DNA from 2 places in the Janthinobacterium sp. 67 genome. Region 2 is predicted to be linked to the other one. Evidence: predicted binding sites of a transcription regulator. Region 2 holds the regulator's gene; the other holds the start of a gene.
The links. The regulator LexA, encoded in region 2, represses DNA repair genes until DNA is damaged. The targets are predictions, from matches to a motif close to ACTGTATNNNNATACAGT.
Positions count from the first base shown of each region.

Region 1 (3,670 bases), 130 kb from region 2:
TTTGCCGCTACCTGCTGGCCCACCGTTCGCAGCATATTGCCGCCGGCAATTTCTGGCGTCCCACCGTGGGCCGCCACGGCAGCCGCATGCCGGCCGCCAGCGATGCCGCCCCGCCAAGTGACGAGGCGCAGGCGGATTTGCTGTCGCATGCGCCGCTCACGCTGGTGCCGGGCGAACTGCTGGACGACGAGACGAAGAACCGCATGGCGAAGCTGCTGTTTGCCACCAGCTACCTGGAATACTGCTCGTTCGGCAATAAACTCAATCTGCAATTCGTCGAATTGCAGCGGCGGCAAAACATCGATCCGTACCTGGCGCACATCCACGGCCTGCATGACGAGGACGGGCGCTTCATCGGCTTCTTCACGGCCGCGACGATGGACGAGTTCCAGGCCTGCGGCGCCGTCTCCTATTACCGCGACGACATGAAGGCGCTCGACGATGCGTATGATGCCTTCGTGCTCGCGCATGCGCGTGCCGACGACTGTTTCGTCAGCAGCCTGGCCATTGACGAGAAATACCGGGGCCAGGGTTTATTCAGGCAAATGTTCCATGAGATCCGCGACCTGGCCAGCCGCAAGGGCTGCGCGCGCATCGCCCTGACCGTGTGGGAAAAGAGCGAAGCGCTGCAAGTGTATCTGCACAAGGGTTTTCGCAGCGTGGGCACGTTCGACTATGCCTACAGCCTGTTCTATGACCGGCTGCATTTCCTGGTGTATGAGGGTAACTGAGGCGGGAAACTGAAGGGAGCAGGGGCGGCCGGCAGCCGCCCCGTGAAGACTTACAGGGCCAGGAAGGCCAGGCCGGCCACGGCCGTCGGCAGCAGGGCGCCGGCCAGCAGGCCGACGGCGCCGATCGATTCATCCTTGAAGCCGCGGCGCAGCAGGGCCACGCCGGCCGGATTCGGCGCATTGGCGATGACGGTCAGGCCGCCACCGGCCACGGCGCCGGCCATCAGCATGTATTTCGCTTCATCCGTCATGCCGACGATCAGCGAACCGAGGTAAGTGAGGGCCGCATTGTCGGTAATGGCCGTCAAGCCCAGGGCGCCGAAGAACAGGGCCAGCGGTTTCAGGCTCGAAACGATGGGCTGCAGCCACCATTGCTGCATGCCACCCAGTACCACCAGGCCGCCGAGGAAGAAGCCGACCAGCAAGCCTTCCTTGAGGATCAGCGGGCTTTGATAGCGTTCGTACGCCTGCACGAAGCCGAGGAAGAACAGGAACAGGCCGATGAACAGCACGGGATGGTGCGCCAGTGTCACCACGCCGGCCAGTACGATCATGTGCACGAGGCTGACGGCCAGCGGCACTTTTGGCGCTTCCACCTCGCCGGCCTTCGGCTTGATGTCGGAAGTGTTGCTGTGCAGATATTTGCGCAGCAATATGCTCACGCCCGTGGCGTTGATCAGCACGGCGATGGCGGCTTTCCAGCCGAAGTGGCTGGCCATGTAGGCGCTGTCCCAGTTCCACGTGGTGGCCACCATCAGCACGGGCGGCGCCGCGTACGAGGTGAGGGTGCCGCCGATGGAAACGTTGACGAACAGCACGCCCAGCGCGCCATATTTCAGCCATTCGGGGATGCCCGGGCGGAAGATTTGCGGCGCCAGCATCAGCGCTGCCAGGGTCATGGCGGCCGGTTCCGTGATCAATGAACCCGTCAGGGGCACGAGCGCCAGTCCCAGCCAGACGAGGGCCAGTTCCGTGCGCAGCGGCATGACGCGCGCCACGCCTTTCAACAGGCGCTGCACGGCGTCGAGCACAGGGCGTGAGGCGGCCACGACCATGACGACAAAGACGAACAGCGGTTCCGTGTAATGGCGCGACTCGGCATACTCGATGGCCGCATCGCTGCCCGAGACAAAGGCCATGATGATGATCAGGATGAAGGCCCAGAAGCCGAACACGACTTCCACTTCGCCCAGCAAGTGCAGCAAGCCCGCATGGCGGGGATGGCGCCGCGACAAGGTTTCAAACGACTTGGCGGCAAAAGTGTGGATGAGCGCGAGGCCGAAGACGATGGCGCTGATGATTTGGATGGTGGTCAAATGCGTTTCCTTATGGACGGAGGAAGCCGCCCGGTGCATTGCCGAGCGGTAAGGAGAGTGCTTATGGTACAGCAATCGATACCAAAAACGGGGTTTTTCGGACATGGCGGAGCGGCCCCGGCGCCAGCGGCAGTGAGATAAACCTTGCCAAAAGCGGGCCTGGATAGTACTGTATATGCATACAGTATTGATCTATCTAGCCAATGATGCAACATTCTCAATTGATGGCCTCGCCGGAAGCCTTGCACCCGTCTTTATGGCGTGCATCGCAGCTGGGGCAGGGCGCCACGCGCTGCCTGGACACGGGTTTTGCCGCCCTGTCCGCGCAGTTGCCCGGTGGCGGCTGGCCCAGCGGCAGCCTGATCGACCTGCTGGTGCAGCAGCCGGGCAGCGGCGAATTGCGGCTGCTGGCGCCCGCGCTGGCGCAACTGCAGGGCTTGCCCATCGTGCTGCTGCAGCCGCCCCATCCGCCGCAAGCGCTGGCCCTGGCCGCGCAGGGGCTGGCGCCGTCGCAGCTGCTGTGGCTCAAAAGCGCCGGCAGCAAGGATGCCTTGTGGGCGGCGGAAAACATCTTGCGCAGCGGTACGTGCGGTGCCTTGCTGTTCTGGCAGCAGCACGTGCGCGCCGACAGCCTGCGCCGTCTGCACCTGGCCGCGCAAAGCGGCAACACCCTGTTCTGCATGCTGCGCCCCCTGCACGGCGCGCAGGATGCGTCGCCGGCGCCGCTGCGCCTGTCCGTGCGCCCGGCCGCCGGCGGTATCGACATCGGTTTCATCAAGCGCCGGGGACCGCAGCGCGACGCGCCCCTGTTCCTGCCCCTGCAACCACCTTCTTTATTGCTGCGTCATGCGACTCTGGATCGGCCTGTGCCTGCCCCGGCTCCCGCTCGAAGTATTTTGCCCGCGCTGGTCGGCTGACCACCTGGGCGTGGTACTGGAGCAGGAGCAAGTGATGGCCGTGTCGCCGCTGGCGCTGGCGGCCGGCATCCGGCCGGGCATGCGCCGCGCGGGCGCGCTGATGCTGGCGCCGCAGGCGCGCCTGCACGAGCGCTCTCCTGAACTGGAAGCGCAAGCCCTGCAAGCGGTGGCGCTGGCGCTGCTGCAATATTCGCCGCTGGTGGCCCAAGGCGAGGAAGCGACCCTGCTGGTCGATGCGGGCGCCAGCCTGCGCCTGTTCGGCGGCGTGCGCGCCCTGTGCCGGCACATCGCGGCCAGCCTGCGCGCACTCGGCTACACGGCCCAGCTGTCGTGCGCGCCCACGGCGCGCGGCGCCTGGCTGCTGGCGCGCGCTGGTACGCGCCAGGGCCGCGTGCTGGGCATGGCCAGTCTCGTGCGCCGCCTCGACCGCTTGCCGTGCGCCTTGCTGCCGCCCGCGCGCCCCTGGCTCGACTGGTTCGAGGGCATCGGCTGCCGCACCCTGGGGCAGCTGCGCCACTTGCCCCGGCCCGGCTTGCAGCGCCGTTGCGGCGGGGCTTTGCTCGACATGCTCGACGATGCGCATGGCCACAGCACGGAACTGTTCGTGTGGCTGGAAGCGCCGCCCACGTTTCGCGCCAGCCTGGAATTGTTCGACCGCGTGGAGCACGCCGACGCGCTGCTGTTCGGCGCGCGCCGCCTGCTGCAG
Region 1 covers NZ_PGES01000001.1:2,660,623-2,664,292, reverse strand. Annotated here, with positions in the region: gene CLU90_RS11930 (GNAT family N-acetyltransferase) at 1-731, shown strand, start outside; gene CLU90_RS11925 (putative Na+/H+ antiporter) at 782-2,047, opposite strand; gene imuA (translesion DNA synthesis-associated protein ImuA) at 2,254-2,964, shown strand; gene CLU90_RS11915 (Y-family DNA polymerase) at 2,894-3,670, shown strand, end outside.
Region 1: the regulator LexA is predicted to act here: its motif matches at 2,216-2,233, upstream of imuA (translesion DNA synthesis-associated protein ImuA).

Region 2 (3,670 bases):
CGGTGTCGACTTGGCGCTGGTAGTGCGCTTTGGTACCGGTCAGGCGTGCTGGCATGATCTTGCCGTTTTCCTGGACGAAGTCTTTCAGCGTGTCGACGTCTTTGTAGTCGACTTGCTCAACGTGAGCTGCCGTGAAGCGGCAGAACTTCTTACGTTTGAACAATGGGTTTTGCTGTTTGCGTTTTTCTTTAAGCTTGAGCTTATTTTTGTCGAACTTTTTACCGAATGCCATGTCAGGCTCCTGTATCTAAAATGCGCTAGTCGGGAATGACTGCACTAAAATCAATGATGTGAAACACCAAACTCTTGCTGTTGCGGCTTTTTCTGGCCAGGAAACCCGTGAACTGATAGATCCCGCCCAAGCTTGCCTGACTGAACCGGCCTGAGATTTCGCCAGCGGCTAGCGCGGCAACATCAAACTCGGTCAAACGGGCAATCCCTGCTTCCATCTGCTGCGAACTGTGTTGCAATACTGCATTCACAATCGGCAGCCCTGCCGGGGTGTAGCGCAATATTTCGCGCTCGGCAATGATGGCGGTAACTTGTAGCTGGTTCAGCGCACGATCCTGGTCAAAAATTAAGCGGCTGCGGCTGGAGCGGCTGCTGGTGCTTCGGTGCGGTGGCTTTTGGCCGCGTCTTCGCGTTGTACCGATTTCATCATCGGCGAAGGAGCTGTTTCAGCTTTCTTCATTTTAACGGTCAGGTGACGCAACACGGCATCATTGAATTTGAATGCTGTTTCCAACTCGACCAGGGTCTCGTTGTCGCATTCGATGTTCAGGCAGATGTAGTGTGCTTTAGGCAGCTTTTGGATCGAGTAAGCCATTTGACGGCGGCCCCAATCTTCCACGCGGTGAACCGAACCGCCGCGGGTGGTTACGCTGGCTTTGTAGCGTTCGATCATCGCGGGCACTTGCTCGCTTTGGTCCGGATGGACGATAAAGACTATTTCATAATGACGCATGCAAACTCCTTCAGGTCGGATTGATAATCGCCCACCCCGGCGTCAAGACGGGTGTGGGAAGGTCAGCCGAAGATTATAACCGCCTTTCGCAAACTATTCAATCATTGCTTGCGCCGCGCCCGCCAAGCCGCCCCTTTCTTGCCCGGATAGCAGTATTTCTTTCAAAATCACGCAAAAAGGCCGAAATCCCCTTGCATAGTGCGCGATACTGTACAAAAATACAGACTGTTCATATAGACAGCATTTTAGTATGCACCCACCGCTCATGATCAAGCTGACAGCACGACAAGAACAAATCCTGAACCTGATCAAGGACGCGATTGAAAACACGGGTTTTCCTCCCACCCGTGCCGAAATCGCCAATGAACTGGGTTTCAAATCGGCCAACGCGGCCGAAGAGCATTTGCAGGCCCTGGCCCGCAAGGGCGCGATCGAGATTTCGCCCGGCACCTCGCGCGGCATCCGCCTGATCGGCGCGGCCGCCGAAGCGCCGCCGTCGAAAGTGCCGGCAGCGCTGCTGATGTCGCTGCCCCTGATCGGCCGGGTGGCTGCGGGCTCGCCCATCCTGGCGCAGGAAAACCTGGAAGCGAGCTACAACGTGGACCCTGCCCTGTTCTCGGCCAAGCCCGACTTCCTGCTCAAGGTGCGCGGCTGGTCCATGCGCGACGCCGGCATCATGGATGGCGACTTGCTGGCCGTGAAAAAAGTCGACAGCGCCAAGAATGGCCAGATCGTCGTCGCCCGCATCGGCGACGAAGTCACCGTCAAGCGCTACAAGAAGACGGGCTCCGTCATCGAACTGCTGCCTGAAAACCCGGACTTCAAGGTGATTACCGTGTCGCCGGAAGATGAGTTCGCCCTGGAAGGCTTGGCGGTAGGACTCATGCGCAGCTGGCATTAAGCTTTTAGCGTAAAAAAAGGGCCGCGACAGCATGACTGTCGCGGCCCTTTTTTACATTATGCGCGGCTGCTTATGCGTCCAGCGCATTGCTGAAATCCTCGAGCAGATCGGCCTCATCTTCGATGCCCACCGACACGCGGATCAGGGATTCGGCGATACCCATGCTGGCGCGACGCTCGGCCCCCATCTCGTAGAAAATCGTGTGGGCGACGGGAATGACGAGGGTGCGCGTGTCGCCGAGGTTGCTCGCTGGAATGGCCAAGTTCAAACGGTTGAGGAAATCGAAGCAGTCGATGCCGTCTTTCAGCTCAAAGCTGAACAGCGAGCCATAGCTGCGGAACAAGTCCGTCGCCAGCGCGTGCTGCGGGTGCGACGCCAGGCCCGGGTAATGCACGGCCGCCACTCTCGGGTCGGCGGCCAGCATGGTGGCCAGCGCCAGGGCGTTCGAGCAAGTGCGGTCCATGCGCAAGGCCATGGTTTCCGCGCCGACGGCGATATGGTGCGCCGCCTCCGGCCCCAGCGAGGCGCCGAAGTCGCGCAAGGCCTTGGCACGGATTTGCGCGATGCCCCATTGCGCGGGCGCCGCCTTTTTGTAATTCTCAAAGATATTCGGATATTGCGTCCAGTCGAACACGCCCGTGTCCGTCAAGCTGCCGCCCAGGGCATTGCCGTGGCCGCCGATCGATTTCGTCAAGGCATTGACCACCAGGCCCGCGCCCACGGCTTTCGGGCGGAACAGATATGGCGTCGTCATCGTGTTGTCGACGATGTACAAGATGCCTTTTTCGCGGCACAGGTCGCCGATTTTCTTCAGGTCGGCGATCTGCGTGCGCGGATTGGCGATGGTTTCCACGAACACGATGCGCGTGGCCGGCGTGATGGCGGCCGCCACGTTGGCCACGTCCGTGGCGTCGACGAAGGACACGCCGATACCCTGCCCCGTCACCGTTTGCCACAGGCTGTTGGTGTTGCCAAACAAGAAGGCCGACGACACGACATGGTCGCCCGCGCGCAGCAACGATTGCACCACGGCGCCGATGGCACCCATGCCGGTGGAGAAGCACAGGGTCGCCACGCCGTCTTCCATCTGGTTGACCTTGTCTTCCAGCGCGGAAACGGTCGGGTTACCCTGGCGGCCGTAGCGGAAGCCCGCTTCCTTGCCTTGGAACACGGACGCCAGCTGGCGCGCATCGGCGTAGCCAAAGGCAACGGAGGTATGCACGGGCTTGTGCAAGGAGCCGTGCTCGATGCCCTTGCGGCGGTCGTTATGCAGGATGGTGGTGGTGAAGCCGTAGTTTTTTTTGGTGGTCATGGTGGAAGTTCCAAAATACTCGTCTTGCCGCTTAACCCAAGGCAAGTGCTGGGGTCAGACCTGAAGGTCCGACCCCAAAAAAAGCCCGGCATCGGCCGGGCAGGTACTTATGCTTCCGTTGTCGCCAGGTTCAGGTTCAGTTGGGAACGTGGCGTATCTTCGGGCGCTGCCGCCTTCGGATGGTGGCGCGCATATTCCAGGCGGTCCAGGTATTCCTGCGACACGTCGCCCGTCACGTAGACGCCATCGAAGCACGAAGCCTCGAAGTTCGTCAGGGCCGGGTTGACGTCGGCGATGGCCTGCTTCAGCGCGCCGATATCCTGGTAGACCAGGTAATCGGCCGTGATTTCGCGGCACACCTCTTCCGTCGTGCGGCCGTAGGCGATCAGCTCGTCGCGCGTCGGCATGTCGATGCCGTACACGTTCGGGTAGATCACCGGTGGCGCGGCCGAAGCGAAGATGACCTTCGTCGCACCGGCTTCACGCGCCATCT
Region 2 covers NZ_PGES01000001.1:2,527,874-2,531,543, forward strand. Annotated here, with positions in the region: gene rpsR (30S ribosomal protein S18) at 1-232, opposite strand, end outside; gene priB (primosomal replication protein N) at 258-557, opposite strand; gene rpsF (30S ribosomal protein S6) at 578-964, opposite strand; gene lexA (transcriptional repressor LexA) at 1,230-1,865, shown strand; gene CLU90_RS11345 (cystathionine gamma-synthase family protein) at 1,936-3,177, opposite strand; gene purF (amidophosphoribosyltransferase) at 3,285-3,670, opposite strand, start outside.